Regions from separate parts of the Gracilibacillus salinarum genome, predicted to be linked through region 1. Evidence: a T-box and tRNA genes for the amino acid it is inferred to sense, from the RefSeq annotation. Region 1 holds a T-box; the other regions hold tRNA genes.
The links. The T-box of region 1 lies ahead of thrS (threonine--tRNA ligase). A T-box ahead of a tRNA ligase gene usually reads a tRNA of that ligase, here a tRNA-Thr.

Region 1 (5,657 bases):
GTTTGTAATCCCCTGCTGATACAAGAGCAGATTTACGTAATTTACGTTTTTGCTTTTGAGATTTGTTAGCAAATAAGTGACTAGTATAAGCGTGAGAACGTTTTACCTTCCCACTACCTGTTTTTCTCATTCTTTTAGCAGTTCCGCTGTGTGATTTCATTTTTGGCATTGTAACTCTTCCTCCTTGAAACTAGAATCTATTTAACTGTCGCCTTCTTAGCGCGTTATTATTTTTCGTTTACAGGCGCAAGCATCAAGAACATACTGCGGCCTTCCATTTTGGCTTTTTGTTCCACCGTAGAAAGGTCTTTGCATTCTTCTGCCATACGTTCTAATACTTTCTGACCTAATTCTTTATGGGTAATCGCACGCCCACGGAAGCGAATAGAGACTTTAACTTTGTCCCCTTTAGATAAGAATTTACGTGCATTACGAAGCTTCGTATTAAAGTCATGCTCTTCAATACCAGGACTAAGACGTACTTCTTTGACGTTAATGACTTTTTGTTTCTTACGAGCTTCTTTCTCTTTCTTTTGCTGCTCAAAACGGTATTTACCGTAATCCATGATCCGGCATACTGGTGGTTTTGCCTTTGGCGCAACCAATACTAGATCTAAATTTCTTGTTTGAGCAATGTCTAGCGCTTCTTGGCGAGATTTAACTCCTAATTGATCCCCATTTGAATCAATGAGACGAACCTCGCGTGCCCGAATACTCTCATTGACGTTCATATCTTTGCTAATAATCAGCCACCTCCGAAATATAATCAAAGCGTAATGAAACATGACCATTGACAAGTTAAAGATTTTCACAAAAAAAGTGTCGGTACACATACGGCACCCACACATCCTGTTATTTCATTACAATAAAGTCGGATATCATACCTGTCAACTACAATTTGTGTCAATCAGGTGAGAAGCGGGTGCTTCTACTTGTCTTTTCTGATCATATTTAATTTACCTAAACTATCTTAGCATCCATTTAGAAGTTTGTCAACAACTCGTTACATTTTTGTTCTTAAATTAGATTTTATTCTGTCAACCGGCTATTCTTTAGTTATAAAAAATGCATCCTCCTCGTCGGAAGATGCATTTTTGTTTATTTCTTACGCAACACTTTCTGCTGGATTTCATCAAGAATCAGTGATTTGAAAGCGTCAAGTTCTAAAGTTTCGGAATCTTGCTCGCCATATCGTCTTACATTCACAGCACCTGCTTCTACTTCCTTATCGCCTACAATTAAGGCGAATGGAATTTTAGCTGTTTGTGCTTCGCGGATTTTATAGCCAATTTTTTCATCTCGCTCGTCTACCTCGACACGAACACCTGCGAACCGTAATTCTTCCTCTACTTTTTTCGCATAATCAGCGTGTGCGTCCGCTGAAACAGGTATAATTCTTGCTTGGTTTGGTGCTAACCAAGTAGGGAACGCTCCTTTGTACTCTTCAATCAGGAAAGCAACAAAACGTTCCATGGTCGACACGACTCCACGGTGAATAACGACCGGACGATGTTCCTTACCATCTTCGCCGATATACGTCAGATCAAATCGTTCCGGTAAATGGAAATCTAATTGCACAGTCGACAATGTTTCGTCTTTACCGAGTGCTGTTTTCACTTGCACATCAAGCTTCGGTCCGTAGAATGCTGCTTCGCCTTCTGCTTCTACATACTCCAGATCCATTTCTTCCATTGTTTCTTTTAACAATGACTGTGCTTTTTCCCACATTTCATCGTTATCAATGTATTTCTCTGTGTCTGCCGGATCACGATAAGATAAACGGAAGTAATAATCATCGATACCGAAATCCTTATATACATTTTTGACAAGCTCTACAACACGGATAAATTCGTCTTTTAATTGGTCAGGACGTGCAAAAATATGGGCATCGTTAAGCGTCATTGCTCTTACACGCTGAAGACCTGCAAGTGCACCGGACATTTCATGGCGATGCATTGTGCCTAATTCTGCAATTCGAACAGGCAGGTTACGATAGCTGTGCAGCTCATTTTTGTACACCATCATGTGGTGAGGACAATTCATTGGACGTAAGATAAGCTCTTCATTATCCATTTCCATAGGTGGGAATATATCATCTTGATAATGATCCCAGTGTCCACTTGTTTTATATAGTTCTTTACTACCTAAAATTGGCGTATATACATGGTTGTAACCCAATCTTTCCTCTAAATCAACAATGTAACGTTCAATCGTACGGCGGATTGTAGCACCATTCGGCAACCATAACGGTAATCCTTGGCCAACTTTTTGCGAAATGGTGAAGATACCTAATTCTTTGCCTAGTTTACGATGGTCACGTTCTTTTGCTTCTTCACGTATACGCAAATAGTCATCAAGCTGGCTCTGCTTTTCGAAAGCAGTCCCATAAATACGCTGAAGCATTTTGTTATTGCTGTCACCTCTCCAGTAAGCACCAGAAATACTTAACAGCTTAAATACTTTTAGTTTACTTGTTTGTGGCACATGAACACCACGACATAAGTCAAAGAATTCTCCTTGCTCATATAACGTGACGGTTTCCCCTTCTGGAATAGCTTCTAATAATTCCAGTTTCAAATCGTCACCAATTTCTTCATAAATCGCTTTTGCTTCTTCTCTCGTAACTTCTTTGCGGACTACTTCCAGATTCTCATCCACAATACGCTTCATTTCTTTCTCGATGCGCGGTAAATCCTCTGGTGTAATCGATACTTCCATATCAATATCATAATAGAATCCATCTTCTATGGTTGGTCCGACACCTAATTTGACATTACTGTACAGACGTTTAATCGCTTGTGCCATTAAATGCGCTGTCGAGTGTCTGGCAATTTCCACGCCATCGTCAGACTTTATTGTTACAATTTCAATAGCACCATCTGTTGCAAGTGGTGTACGTAAATCATAGAATGTACCATCTAATTTGATGGCTAATGCCTGTTTTTTTAATCCTGGTGAAATAGACGCTGCAATGTCTTCACCAGTTGTCCCTTTGTCAAAAGATTTAACATTTCCATCTGGAAACGTAATGTGAATCTGATCCAATGGTAACACACTCCTTTTTTTCCTCAGTTGCTTAGCTTATGACGACAAACAAAAAACGCCCATCCCCCTACTAAAAGTAAAGGGACGAGCGTTAATACCCGTGGTTCCACCCAAATTCCTGCAAATGATTACAGGCGCTTGCTAAATCGATAACGATGATTACTCGCTGCTAATTACTAACATATGTGTTCCTCAGCAGTGCTCAGAGGTGGTAACAGTTTGCGGTCATACAGAAAACTTTCAGCCGTGGTTTCCTTCTCTAATCAAGTAAGCCTTTCAAACTATCTTGTCCTCGTCAAAGCCATTAATACTATTATGCGCTAATTATAACGATTGCTGCAGAAAAAATCAAGACTCTTTTTCCTCAGAGGAGAAAAAAGGAAAGTATTCCACTGGATAAAACGTACAGCGTTCCTGAAAAATTGTCATTATTGTATGAGTTCTTGATTCGAATTGATCTTCGCCATATAAGTAAACATGGTTCGGTGCTAACATAATTAATGGGGATACATCCCATTCTTCTTGCTCCAGTCCGAATATAAATAACGGGAAACGCGTTTTTAATTCTGTGAATTCCTCGATTGTATACTGATCACCGTTATCTTTATGAATAAGAAAATGCTCCCCCTGTAATACATGCACGACATCCACTTCCGGTGTTTTTCGTTTGATGAACTCACGTATGGAATGAATGAAATCCTGATATTCTTCTTCTCTCTTGAACTCGTCAATCGCCATCCCGACCATATCTGTAAGTAAATCGATGTAATGATGAAGCCTAAAATGAATAATCGAATCAAATTGAACATAACTTGAATCAATTTGCATCGAAAAGATCGTGGTCAGTGTATCACGGAGTTCATGCTGATGAATCCTGTCTTCATAAACGGATTCATCTTTCTCAAGTAAGGATCTGGCAATCGCAGTAATACGCTCGATTTCCTCCTGACTTGAAAAATAATATTTTTTTCTTAATATATGCTGAATCATTGCTGTCTCACGGCACTGAATAAATATCCTACTCAGTAATGGCGCTAAATACCGCTTCGCATCGTCCAAAATCATTTCCTGCTGAAGTGAAAGCTGAATTTGATTTTTTTTCGTTCGCTTACGGTTTGCCTTCCAAACACTTTCTTGTTTTGCAAGCTGATAGAACACTTCTGCTTCACTGTCTTGTTCAAAGTATACTTCTAACACATCTCATCACCCTCATCACCATCAAACTGGTATATTATATGGGTGAAAATGAAAAAAAATAACCTCTGTCCTATGATTAGACAGAAGTCATGTTTATTCACTCGATCGAAAACGATGCGATAACTCGATCGGTTTACTTAGTTGTTTAATTCGTTCAATAATACGACCTGCTTTGATTGTTTCCACATCGCCGCGGTTAGAGGTCGACAAATGGTATTCCAATTGTTCCAAATTATAATTAGAAGTAAAGAATACAGGTAATTCCTCCATCATCCGATATTGTAAAATTGCACCCAACACTTCATCGCGGAACCAAGGAGAAATGGATTCAGCCCCGATGTCATCGAACATTAGCACCTGAGCGGTTTTAAATGATTCCAGCTTCTGTTGAAATTGATTATCACCGATTGATGCTTTCATCTCGCGAACGAATTCTGGCATATAAATTATATCCGACTTAATGTAATGCTTTTTCAACTCATTGGCAACGACACCAAGTATATAAGACTTACCTGTTCCAAATGGGCCGTGTAAGTATAAGCCTCTGTGATAATTATTTTTAGAGAAATGCTGGACGAATTCAATTACTTCTTTCACAATTTCCTTCCGTTCATAAGAGGATGCATCCATCTCTTCCAGTTTCGCTTGTTTGATTTGCTTTGGAATATATAAGCTTTGTACGAGCTCTTCTTTCTTCTGTTGTGCTTCTTGATCCAATTTATTATGACATTTTTCATAACGAAGTGAAATATCGTTGCTGTCTACATCCAAATGTGGTGTATAGCCTTTTATTATATTTTTGCATCCTTCGACATTGGGACAATCTGCACAATTTTTAGAAGCTTGCTGATATTCATACAGCTTCATCAAATGCCGGTTAATGTCTTGTTCATCCAATTCGACATGCTCACTTAAAATCGCCTGAATATCCGGGTCATTAATGACACTTTCCCGTTGTTGGGTAAATTGTTGTTTCATTTGTTTATTTTCATTCATCCATTTTTTCATAGCGGACTGGATTGGCTCCATGACGATCACCCTTATTCTTCATTCGCCTGCTGTGCTAGATATTCTGCCAGCATTGCGTCTGCTTCTTTTGCTTTTTGTTCTTTTTCTTGCGATGTTTCCTGCCGCTTCGGTTTTTGTTGTTGTTTTTGCTGCTTGTACCAATCTGGAACAATATCTTTCTTTGTCGATTTGTTCTGGTATCGCTGGTTAGACTTGCCATTAGTTGTCCATTGTTGGTATTTCTTATTTTCCGACTTAGCAAGTGTCATCGCTTGTCTTACTGTTTTAACATTCTTTCTCGACCAGTGACTGGCTATCTTCTCAAGGTAGCTCTTCGTCAATTTCATATCCGTCTTTAACAGCACATAATGAATTAAGACATTCATAACGCCTGGATTCAAGCCTTG
Region 2 (5,657 bases), 2.2 Mb from region 1:
GGACAAATGGGATTTGATATCGTTCACTTTAACCTCCACAAAACCTTTACGACACCTCACGGAGGCGGAGGTCCTGGTGCAGGTCCCGTTGGCGTTAAACAAGCGTTAATCCCATTTATGCCTGTACCGCGTGTGGAGAGAAAGAAGCAACAATACGTACTAAACAATGAAGCTCCTTCTTCTATCGGTAGAGTAAAAGGTTACTATGGTAACGTTGGCATTCTTATCCGAGCATACACGTATATTCGAACAATGGGAGCAGAGGGCCTTCTCCAAGTATCAGAGTCTGCTGTACTCCATGCCAACTACCTTCAAAAAAGACTTGCACCTTATTTCGTATCACCATACAAGCAATTTTGCAAACATGAATTCGTCCTGTCTGGCTCAGAACAGAAAAAGCTTGGCGTACGGACACTTGATATGGCCAAACGATTACTTGATTTTGGTTATCATCCCCCTACCATCTACTTTCCTTTAAACGTAGAAGAGTGCATGATGATCGAACCAACCGAAACCGAATCAAAAGAAACACTGGATGCTTTTGCTGATGTGATGATCCAAATTGCGAAGGAAGCTGCAGAAGACCCATCTATTGTGTTAGATGCACCACATTCCACGATTATCGGAAGGTTAAATGAAACACAAGCTGCCAGAAAACCTATATTACGTTATAAAAAAATCAGAGAACCTGTAGAGTCATAGTTCATTATGATGCTATGAAGGAGTTAGACGATGAATATTACATTAACTAAGTTAGCTCAGAAAGCATTACAGACAGAAACTATTCCAGAAGGCCAATTGCCTAGGCTTGATGCTGAATTAACAGGAGGTTGCGGAATATCTCTCACTTATTCTCTGATAGTTGATGAGAAAAGACCAATGGATACGATCATCGAGATAAACGGAATCACCTTTCAAATCGATCATTTCACCAAACGTTATCTGGATACAGAAACTAGTTTAGTTATTGATTATTGTGCGGATAAGGGTTATTTTATCGAAAAGTATTACCAGACCAATACATGCGATGTTTCAGATAGGTAATTCCGAGCATAACCTGCCAGGTCCTAATTGAAATAATTTATATACAACTAACTTTAATATGGATTATGCTAACAAACGCTGTATTGCAATGTGGTCTTTTTGATAGATATTATCTGCTTAGCAAAACTCCGGAAATAGGCTCCGCGTCCTGTGGGCACGGCTTCAGCTAGGCTACTACTTGAACAGCATCTTGCTGCCTTGTGCCGAGGAAGCTCACTTCGAAGCGATACTTGCAGACACAGGCACAGACGAAGTGGATCTTCAGCTCGCGCTGATTCCACGGGAGTCTCCGCCTATTTCCTACACTTGAGGTAAGTGTTACAAATTATGTAACAGCAAAAAGCAGTGGTTCTTGGTATTATGTTAATCATTCAATTCCTGTTATGCATACAGTGATCAATATGCTATCTCTTACAAAAGTTGTAGAGCCCATATCCTAGCGTAGGCCAACCACGGAGACTCCCGCGGGACAGGCAGGCGCTGAAGATCCACAACGTCTGCACCTGTGTCTACTAGTAACGCTTCGAAGTAGGCTTCCTCGGTGCAAGGCAGCAGAGAAGCAATTCTAGTAGTAGCCTAGCTTCAGCCGTGCCCCGCAGGACGCGGAGTGGTTGGCCGGAGCGGTATCCCAGCACATTCAATATATCAAAATGGTTGCAACGCTAACATAATCCATATTATAGGGAAAAATCGATTATTTCAATCTTCATTGTAAGTCAGCTTCTAAATGGTAACTTTACTTTTTAAACATACAAAAAAATCAATTTTCTTATTGAAAATCGATTGGCTGTTTTCTTATGTGAATTTTAAGATGGTGGAGCCTAGCGGGATCGAACCGCTGACCTCCTGCGTGCAAAGCAGGCGCTCTCCCAGCTGAGCTAAGGCCCCAAAAGTGGTGAGCCATGGAGGATTCGAACCTCCGACCCTCTGATTAAAAGTCAGATGCTCTACCAACTGAGCTAATGGCTCTTACTTCTTTTTATCGTACAAAGTGCAAAAAAAAGCACAAAATAAAATGGCTGGGCTAGCTGGATTCGAACCAGCGCATGACGGTACCAAAAACCGTTGCCTTACCGCTTGGCTATAGCCCACCAATAAAATGAAAAAGTGTACAGAAATAGTATATACACTTAGTGATTTTTTATACAATGGTGGAGGGAGTAGGACTCGAACCTACGAACCCGATGGGAGCGGATTTACAGTCCGCCGCGTTTGGCCAACTTCGCTATCCCTCCATGTATCTATATGAACTTGACTGGTGCCGGCCAGAGGACTTGAACCCCCAACCTACTGATTACAAGTCAGTTGCTCTACCAATTGAGCTAGACCGGCTAATGGTGGAGGATGCAGGGCTCGAACCTGCGACCCCTTGCTTGTAAGGCAAGTGCTCTCCCAGCTGAGCTAATCCTCCAAAGTTTAAGATGTACAATTGCATGTGTTACGACAGGACGTCGCATTCTTTCAACAAAATTTAAGTGGTATTTATGGTGACCCGTACGGGATTCGAACCCGTGATACCGCCGTGAAAGGGCGGTGTCTTAACCACTTGACCAACGGGCCAATACAATATAATATGTCATAAAAATAGCAGAGCTTCCAGCCGGACTTGAACCGGCGACCCCTTCCTTACCATGGAAGTGCTCTACCGAACTGAGCTATGGAAGCATATGGCTCCACAGGTAGGATTCGAACCTACGACCGATCGGTTAACAGCCGATTGCTCTACCACTGAGCTACTGTGGAATATTGTTCATCTGGCTGCTTCTCAAAGCTGTGAAATTACATAGCCTGGCAACGTCCTACTCTTGCAGGGGCGCGAGCCCCAACTACCATGGGCGCTGAAGAGCTTAACTGCTGTGTTCGGCATGGGAACAGGTGTGACCTCTTCGCTATCGCTACCAGACTATTGTATTTTAGGGTTGCACCCTGAAAACTAGATAAGATATTGACATCAACAACACCATTGAAACATGTTATATAGATAAGTCCTCGATCTATTAGTATTCGTCAGCTTCACATGTCACCATGCTTCCACCTCGAACCTATCAACCTCATCGTCTCTGAGGGATCTTACTCACTTATGTGATGGGAAGTCTCATCTTGAGGGGGGCTTCATGCTTAGATGCTTTCAGCACTTATCCCTTCCACACGTAGCTACCCAGCGATGCTCTTGGCAGAACAACTGGTGCACCAGCGGTGTGTCCATCCCGGTCCTCTCGTACTAAGGACAGCTCCTCTCAAACTTCCAACGCCCACGACGGATAGGGACCGAACTGTCTCACGACGTTCTGAACCCAGCTCGCGTACCGCTTTAATGGGCGAACAGCCCAACCCTTGGGACCGACTACAGCCCCAGGATGCGATGAGCCGACATCGAGGTGCCAAACCTCCCCGTCGATGTGGACTCTTGGGGGAGATAAGCCTGTTATCCCCGGGGTAGCTTTTATCCGTTGAGCGACGGCCCTTCCATTCGGTACCGCCGGATCACTAAGCCCGACTTTCGTCCCTGCTCGACTTGTAGGTCTCGCAGTCAAGCTCCCTTCTGCCTTTGCACTCTGCGAATGATTTCCAACCATTCTGAGGGAACCTTTGGGCGCCTCCGTTACATTTTAGGAGGCGACCGCCCCAGTCAAACTGCCCACCTGACACTGTCTCCGAACCGGATCACGGTTCTGGGTTAGAAGGTCAATACAGCCAGGGTGGTATCCCACCGGCGCCTCCACGTAAGCTAGCGCTCACGTTTCTCAGGCTCCCACCTATCCTGTACAAGCTGTACCAACATTCAATATCAGGCTACAGTAAAGCTCCACGGGGTCTTTCCGTCCTGTCGCGGGTAATGCGCATCTTCACGCATAGTATAATTTCACCGGGTCTCTCGTTGAGACAGTGCCCAAGTCGTTGCACCTTTCGTGCGGGTCGGAACTTACCCGACAAGGAATTTCGCTACCTTAGGACCGTTATAGTTACGGCCGCCGTTTACTGGGGCTTCGGTTCAACGCTTCGCTAATGCTAACGCATCCCCTTAACCTTCCAGCACCGGGCAGGTGTCAGCCCCTATACTTCGCCTTACGGCTTCGCAGAGACCTGTGTTTTTGCTAAACAGTCGCTTGGGCCTTTTCACTGCGGCTTCTCGCAAAAGAAGCACCCCTTCTCCCGAAGTTACGGGGTCATTTTGCCGAGTTCCTTAACGAGAGTTCTCCCGATCACCTTAGGATTCTCTCCTCGCCTACCTGTGTCGGTTTGCGGTACGGGCACCCTTTTCCTTGCTAGAGGCTTTTCTTGGCAGCGTGAAATCCGGAACTTCGGTACTATATTTCCCTCCTGATCACAGCTTGTGATTGCCAGACGGATTTGCCTATCTGACTCACTTACTGCTTCAACGCACACATCCAATGGTGCGCATTCCTTATCCTTCTGCGTCCCCCCATCACTCAAAACGGAATTGGGTGGTACAGGAATATCAACCTGTTGTCCATCGCCTACGCCTTTCGGCCTCGGCTTAGGCCCCGACTAACCCTGAGCGGACGAGCCTTCCTCAGGAAACCTTAGGCATTCGGTGAAGAAGATTCTCACTTCTTTTTCGCTACTCATACCGGCATTCTCACTTCTAAGCGCTCCACCAGTCCTCACGGTCTGACTTCACTGCACTTAGAACGCTCTCCTACCATTGATCGCAGATCAATCCGTAGCTTCGGTGATACGTTTAGCCCCGGTATATTTTCGGCGCAGCGTCACTCGACCAGTGAGCTATTACGCACTCTTTAAATGATGGCTGCTTCTAAGCCAACATCCTGGTTGTCTGTGCAACGCCACATCCTTTTCCACTTAACGTATACTTTGGGACCTTAGCTGACGGTCTGGGCTGTTTCCCTTTCGACTATGAACCTTATCACCCATAGTCTGACTCCCAAGGTAATATGATTGGCATTCGGAGTTTGACTGAATTCGGTAACCCGGTAAGGGCCCCTAGTCCAATCAGTGCTCTACCTCCAACATACATGCCTTGAGGCTAGCCCTAAAGCTATTTCGGAGAGAACCAGCTATCTCCGTGTTCGATTGGCATTTCACCCCTACCCACACCTCATCCCCGCACTTTTCAACGTGCGTGGGTTCGGGCCTCCAGTCAGTGTTACCTGACCTTCACCCTGGACATGGGTAGATCACACGGTTTCGGGTCTACGACCACCTACTAAAACGCCCTATTCAGACTCGCTTTCGCTGCGGCTCCGTGTCTTCCACTTAACCTTGCAGGGGATCGTAACTCGCCGGTCCATTCTACAAAAGGTACGCCGTCACCCATAAAAGGGCTCCGACTACTTGTAGGCACACGGTTTCAGGTACTATTTCACTCCCCTCCCGGGGTGCTTTTCACCTTTCCCTCACGGTACTGGTTCACTATCGGTCACTAGGGTGTATTTAGCCTTGGGAGATGGTCCTCCCGGATTCCGACGGAATTTCACGTGTTCCGCCGTACTCAGGATCCACTCCGGAGGAAATACATTTTCGACTACAGGATTGTTACCTTCTGTGATGGGCCTTTCCAGACCACTTCGTCTAATGTATTTCTTTGTAACTCCAAAGGAGTGTCCTACAACCCCAAAAAGCAAGCTTTT
Region 3 (5,657 bases), 2.0 Mb from region 1:
CTTTCCAGACCACTTCGTCTAATGTATTTCTTTGTAACTCCAAAGGAGTGTCCTACAACCCCAAAAAGCAAGCTTTTTGGTTTGGGCTAATTCCGTTTCGCTCGCCGCTACTCGGGAAATCGCGTTTGCTTTCTCTTCCTCCGGGTACTGAGATGTTTCAGTTCCCCGGGTCTGCCTCATTTATCCTATGGATTCAGATAAATGTTCTACTCCATGACGAGCAGAGGGTTTCCCCATTCGGAAATTCTCGGATCAACGCCTACGTACGGCTCCCCGAGACATATCGGTGTTTGTCCCGTCCTTCATCGGCTCCTAGTGCCAAGGCATCCACCGTGCGCCCTTCTTCACTTAACTATACTTACTTTACTTCAATGAAAAAGTCGTTGGTTATTGTTTGATGTCTTGTCATCAGTTTCGTTTCCACAGCTGACCAGCAGTTGCTTCCACGTCCTGATTATTCTTATCTAGTTTTCAAGGTACAAGTTCAAGAGAGAATTGATCTCTCAAAACTGAACCAAACAACCAAGTATGATTTTGTCACCTTGTAAAAGGTGTTCCTATAATCCTTAGAAAGGAGGTGATCCAGCCGCACCTTCCGATACGGCTACCTTGTTACGACTTCACCCCAATCATTGGCCCCACCTTCGGCGGCTGGCTCCAAAGGTTACCCCACCGACTTCGGGTGTTGCCAACTCTCGTGGTGTGACGGGCGGTGTGTACAAGGCCCGGGAACGTATTCACCGTGGCATGCTGATCCACGATTACTAGCGATTCCGGCTTCATGCAGGCGAGTTGCAGCCTGCAATCCGAACTGAGAATGGTTTTATGGGATTTGCTTGACCTCGCGGTTTCGCTGCCCTCTGTACCATCCATTGTAGCACGTGTGTAGCCCAGGTCATAAGGGGCATGATGATTTGACGTCATCCCCACCTTCCTCCGGTTTGTCACCGGCAGTCACCTTAGAGTGCCCAACTTAATGCTGGCAACTAAGATCAAGGGTTGCGCTCGTTGCGGGACTTAACCCAACATCTCACGACACGAGCTGACGACAACCATGCACCACCTGTCATTCGGTCCCCGAAGGGAACTCCCTATCTCTAGGGACATCCGAAGATGTCAAGACCTGGTAAGGTTCTTCGCGTTGCTTCGAATTAAACCACATGCTCCACCGCTTGTGCGGGCCCCCGTCAATTCTTTTGAGTTTCAGCCTTGCGGCCGTACTCCCCAGGCGGAGTGCTTAATGCGTTAACTGCAGCACTAAGGGGCGGAAACCCCCTAACACCTAGCACTCATCGTTTACGGCGTGGACTACCAGGGTATCTAATCCTGTTCGCTCCCCACGCTTTCGCACCTCAGCGTCAGTTACAGACCAGAGAGTCGCCTTCGCCACTGGTGTTCCTCCACATATCTACGCATTTCACCGCTACACGTGGAATTCCACTCTCCTCTTCTGCACTCAAGTTCCCCAGTTTCCAATGACCGCTTGCGGTTGAGCCGCAAGATTTCACATCAGACTTAAGAAACCGCCTACGCGCGCTTTACGCCCAATAATTCCGGACAACGCTTGCCCCCTACGTATTACCGCGGCTGCTGGCACGTAGTTAGCCGGGGCTTCCTCGATAGGTACCGTCAAGGTGCCGCCCTATTTGAACGGCACTTGTTCTTCCCTAACAACAGAACTTTACGATCCGAAAACCTTCTTCGTTCACGCGGCGTTGCTCCGTCAGACTTTCGTCCATTGCGGAAGATTCCCTACTGCTGCCTCCCGTAGGAGTCTGGGCCGTGTCTCAGTCCCAGTGTGGCCGATCACCCTCTCAGGTCGGCTACGCATCGTTGCCTTGGTGAGCCGTTACCTCACCAACTAGCTAATGCGCCGCGGGCCCATCTGTAAGTGATAGCCAAAGGCCATCTTTCAACATTCCTTCATGCGAAGCAATGTGTTATCCGGTATTAGCCCCGGTTTCCCGGGGTTATCCCAGTCTTACAGGCAGGTTGCCCACGTGTTACTCACCCGTCCGCCGCTCGTTCCACTAACGTCCTCCCGAAGGATTCAGTTAGCTTCCCGCGCTCGACTTGCATGTATTAGGCACGCCGCCAGCGTTCGTCCTGAGCCAAGATCAAACTCTCAATAAAGTTGACTTGCGCTCGCTTCTATAAGCTAGCTTGTTTATTAATTCATACTGGTTGTTTTGTTCAGTTTTCAAAGATCAAATGTATAAAAATGGTGGAGCCTAGCGGGATCGAACCGCTGACCTCCTGCGTGCAAAGCAGGCGCTCTCCCAGCTGAGCTAAGGCCCCACAAAATAATGTCATTAATGGTCGGGAAGACAGGATTTGAACCTGCGACCCCTTGGTCCCAAACCAAGTGCTCTACCAAGCTGAGCTACTTCCCGATAATGGCGCGCCCGAGAGGAGTCGAACCCCTAACCTCTTGATCCGTAGTCAAACGCTCTATCCAATTGAGCTACGGGCGCTATACGTGGTGCCGAGGGCCGGACTCGAACCGGCACGGTGGAAACCCACCGCAGGATTTTAAGTCCTGTGCGTCTGCCAATTCCGCCACCCCGGCAAGGAAATACATTTTAATCACCTGGCAAACTAGCGATTAAAAATCCTGGAGCGGAAGACGGGATTCGAACCCGCGACCCCCACCTTGGCAAGGTGGTGTTCTACCACTGAACTACTTCCGCATAAATATAAAGTTATTGTATGGTGCGGGTGGAGGGACTTGAACCCCCACGTCGAGAGACACTAGATCCTAAGTCTAGCGCGTCTGCCAATTCCGCCACACCCGCATAAATAAATGGTGAGCCATGGAGGATTCGAACCTCCGACCCTCTGATTAAAAGTCAGATGCTCTGCCAGCTGAGCTAATGGCTCTAAGATGAGTGGTGCCGGCCAGAGGACTTGAACCCCCAACCTACTGATTACAAGTCAGTTGCTCTACCAATTGAGCTAGACCGGCTAATGGTGGAGGATGCAGGGCTCGAACCTGCGACCCCTTGCTTGTAAGGCAAGTGCTCTCCCAGCTGAGCTAATCCTCCTATGTATGCCTGGCAACGTCCTACTCTTGCAGGGGCGCGAGCCCCAACTACCATGGGCGCTGAAGAGCTTAACTGCTGTGTTCGGCATGGGAACAGGTGTGACCTCTTCGCTATCGCTACCAGACTCTTTTTTCAAGGACAAGATACATTATAACTCACAATGCATGTTAAATGCAAGAGTTTTTTGTATTTTTTTATATACCCTGAAAACTAGATAAGATATTGACATCAACAACACCGTTGAAACATGTTATATAGATAAGTCCTCGATCTATTAGTATTCGTCAGCTTCACATGTCACCATGCTTCCACCTCGAACCTATCAACCTCATCGTCTCTGAGGGATCTTACTCACTTATGTGATGGGAAGTCTCATCTTGAGGGGGGCTTCATGCTTAGATGCTTTCAGCACTTATCCCTTCCACACGTAGCTACCCAGCGATGCTCTTGGCAGAACAACTGGTGCACCAGCGGTGTGTCCATCCCGGTCCTCTCGTACTAAGGACAGCTCCTCTCAAACTTCCAACGCCCACGACGGATAGGGACCGAACTGTCTCACGACGTTCTGAACCCAGCTCGCGTACCGCTTTAATGGGCGAACAGCCCAACCCTTGGGACCGACTACAGCCCCAGGATGCGATGAGCCGACATCGAGGTGCCAAACCTCCCCGTCGATGTGGACTCTTGGGGGAGATAAGCCTGTTATCCCCGGGGTAGCTTTTATCCGTTGAGCGACGGCCCTTCCATTCGGTACCGCCGGATCACTAAGCCCGACTTTCGTCCCTGCTCGACTTGTAGGTCTCGCAGTCAAGCTCCCTTCTGCCTTTGCACTCTGCGAATGATTTCCAACCATTCTGAGGGAACCTTTGGGCGCCTCCGTTACATTTTAGGAGGCGACCGCCCCAGTCAAACTGCCCACCTGACACTGTCTCCGAACCGGATCACGGTTCTGGGTTAGAAGGTCAATACAGCCAGGGTGGTATCCCACCGGCGCCTCCACGTAAGCTAGCGCTCACGTTTCTCAGGCTCCCACCTATCCTGTACAAGCTGTACCAACATTCAATATCAGGCTACAGTAAAGCTCCACGGGGTCTTTCCGTCCTGTCGCGGGTAATGCGCATCTTCACGCATAGTATAATTTCACCGGGTCTCTCGTTGAGACAGTGCCCAAGTCGTTGCACCTTTCGTGCGGGTCGGAACTTACCCGACAAGGAATTTCGCTACCTTAGGACCGTTATAGTTACGGCCGCCGTTTACTGGGGCTTCGGTTCAACGCTTCGCTAATGCTAACGCATCCCCTTAACCTTCCAGCACCGGGCAGGTGTCAGCCCCTATACTTCGCCTTACGGCTTCGCAGAGACCTGTGTTTTTGCTAAACAGTCGCTTGGGCCTTTTCACTGCGGCTTCTCGCAAAAGAAGCACCCCTTCTCCCGAAGTTACGGGGTCATTTTGCCGAGTTCCTTAACGAGAGTTCTCCCGATCACCTTAGGATTCTCTCCTCGCCTACCTGTGTCGGTTTGCGGTACGGGCACCCTTTTCCTTGCTAGAGGCTTTTCTTGGCAGCGTGAAATCCGGAACTTCGGTACTATATTTCCCTCCTGATCACAGCTTGTGATTGCCAGACGGATTTGCCTATCTGACTCACTTACTGCTTCAACGCACACATCCAATGGTGCGCATTCCTTATCCTTCTGCGTCCCCCCATCACTCAAAACGGAATTGGGTGGTACAGGAATATCAACCTGTTGTCCATCGCCTACGCCTTTCGGCCTCGGCTTAGGCCCCGACTAACCCTGAGCGGACGAGCCTTCCTCAGGAAACCTTAGGCATTCGGTGAAGAAGATTCTCACTTCTTTTTCGCTACTCATACCGGCATTCTCACTTCTATGCGCTCCACCAGTCCTCACGGTCTGACTTCACTGCACTTAGAACGCTCTCCTACCATTGATCGCAGATCAATCCGTAGCTTCGGTGATACGTTTAGCCCCGGTATATTTTCGGCGCAGCGTCACTCGACCAGTGAGCTATTACGCACTCTTTAAATGATGGCTGCTTCTAAGCCAACATCCTGGTTGTCTGTGCAACGCCACATCCTTTTCCACTTAACGTATACTTTGGGACCTTAGCTGACGGTCTGGGCTGTTTCCCTTTCGACTATGAACCTTATCACCCATAGTCTGACTCCCAAGGTAATATGATTGGCATTCGGAGTTTGACTGAATTCGGTAACCCGGTAAGGGCCCCTAGTCCAATCAGTGCTCTACCTCCAACATACATGCCTTGAGGCTAGCCCTAAAGCTATTTCGGAGAGAACCAGCTATCTCCGTGTTCGATTGGCATTTCACCCCTACCCACACCTCATCCCCGCACTTTTCAACGTGCGTGGGTTCGGGCCTCCAGTCAGTGTTACCTGACCTTCACCCTGGACATGGGTAGATCACACGGTTTCGGGTCTACGACCACCTACTAAAACGCCCTATTCAGACTCGCTTTCGCTGCGGCTCCGTGTCTTCCACTTAACCTTGCAGGGGATCGTAACTCGCCGGTCCATTCTACAAAAGGTACGCCGTCACCCATAAAAGGGCTCCGACTACTTGTAGGCACACGGTTTCA

Region 2: it encodes a tRNA-Thr, which carries the amino acid that the T-box ahead of thrS (threonine--tRNA ligase) is inferred to sense. The anticodon was not compared.
Region 3: it encodes a tRNA-Thr, which carries the amino acid that the T-box ahead of thrS (threonine--tRNA ligase) is inferred to sense. The anticodon was not compared.

Annotation. Positions count from the first base shown of each region.
Region 1 is NZ_CP095071.1:998,463-1,004,119, forward strand. Features, by position in the region: gene rpmI (50S ribosomal protein L35) at 1-169, opposite strand, end outside; gene infC (translation initiation factor IF-3) at 228-731, opposite strand; ribosomal protein L20 leader region at 808-940, opposite strand; gene thrS (threonine--tRNA ligase) at 1,099-3,045, opposite strand; T-box leader at 3,123-3,353, opposite strand; gene ytxC (sporulation protein YtxC) at 3,394-4,242, opposite strand; gene dnaI (primosomal protein DnaI) at 4,336-5,271, opposite strand; gene MUN87_RS05025 (replication initiation and membrane attachment family protein) at 5,283-5,657, opposite strand, start outside.
Region 2 is NZ_CP095071.1:3,224,441-3,230,097, reverse strand. Features, by position in the region: gene gcvPB (aminomethyl-transferring glycine dehydrogenase subunit GcvPB) at 1-702, shown strand, start outside; gene MUN87_RS15155 (iron-sulfur cluster biosynthesis family protein) at 733-1,044, shown strand; tRNA gene MUN87_RS15150 (tRNA-Ala) at 1,857-1,932, opposite strand; tRNA gene MUN87_RS15145 (tRNA-Lys) at 1,938-2,013, opposite strand; tRNA gene MUN87_RS15140 (tRNA-Gln) at 2,061-2,135, opposite strand; tRNA gene MUN87_RS15135 (tRNA-Tyr) at 2,194-2,279, opposite strand; tRNA gene MUN87_RS15130 (tRNA-Thr) at 2,301-2,376, opposite strand; tRNA gene MUN87_RS15125 (tRNA-Val) at 2,380-2,455, opposite strand; tRNA gene MUN87_RS15120 (tRNA-Glu) at 2,530-2,604, opposite strand; tRNA gene MUN87_RS15115 (tRNA-Thr) at 2,636-2,709, opposite strand; tRNA gene MUN87_RS15110 (tRNA-Asn) at 2,713-2,787, opposite strand; rRNA gene rrf (5S ribosomal RNA) at 2,831-2,947, opposite strand; rRNA gene MUN87_RS15100 (23S ribosomal RNA) at 3,022-5,657, opposite strand, start outside.
Region 3 is NZ_CP095071.1:3,043,076-3,048,732, reverse strand. Features, by position in the region: rRNA gene MUN87_RS14180 (23S ribosomal RNA) at 1-354, opposite strand, end outside; rRNA gene MUN87_RS14175 (16S ribosomal RNA) at 571-2,133, opposite strand; tRNA gene MUN87_RS14170 (tRNA-Ala) at 2,223-2,298, opposite strand; tRNA gene MUN87_RS14165 (tRNA-Pro) at 2,317-2,393, opposite strand; tRNA gene MUN87_RS14160 (tRNA-Arg) at 2,398-2,474, opposite strand; tRNA gene MUN87_RS14155 (tRNA-Leu) at 2,481-2,569, opposite strand; tRNA gene MUN87_RS14150 (tRNA-Gly) at 2,616-2,690, opposite strand; tRNA gene MUN87_RS14145 (tRNA-Leu) at 2,711-2,795, opposite strand; tRNA gene MUN87_RS14140 (tRNA-Lys) at 2,805-2,880, opposite strand; tRNA gene MUN87_RS14135 (tRNA-Thr) at 2,890-2,965, opposite strand; tRNA gene MUN87_RS14130 (tRNA-Val) at 2,969-3,044, opposite strand; rRNA gene rrf (5S ribosomal RNA) at 3,052-3,168, opposite strand; rRNA gene MUN87_RS14120 (23S ribosomal RNA) at 3,299-5,657, opposite strand, start outside.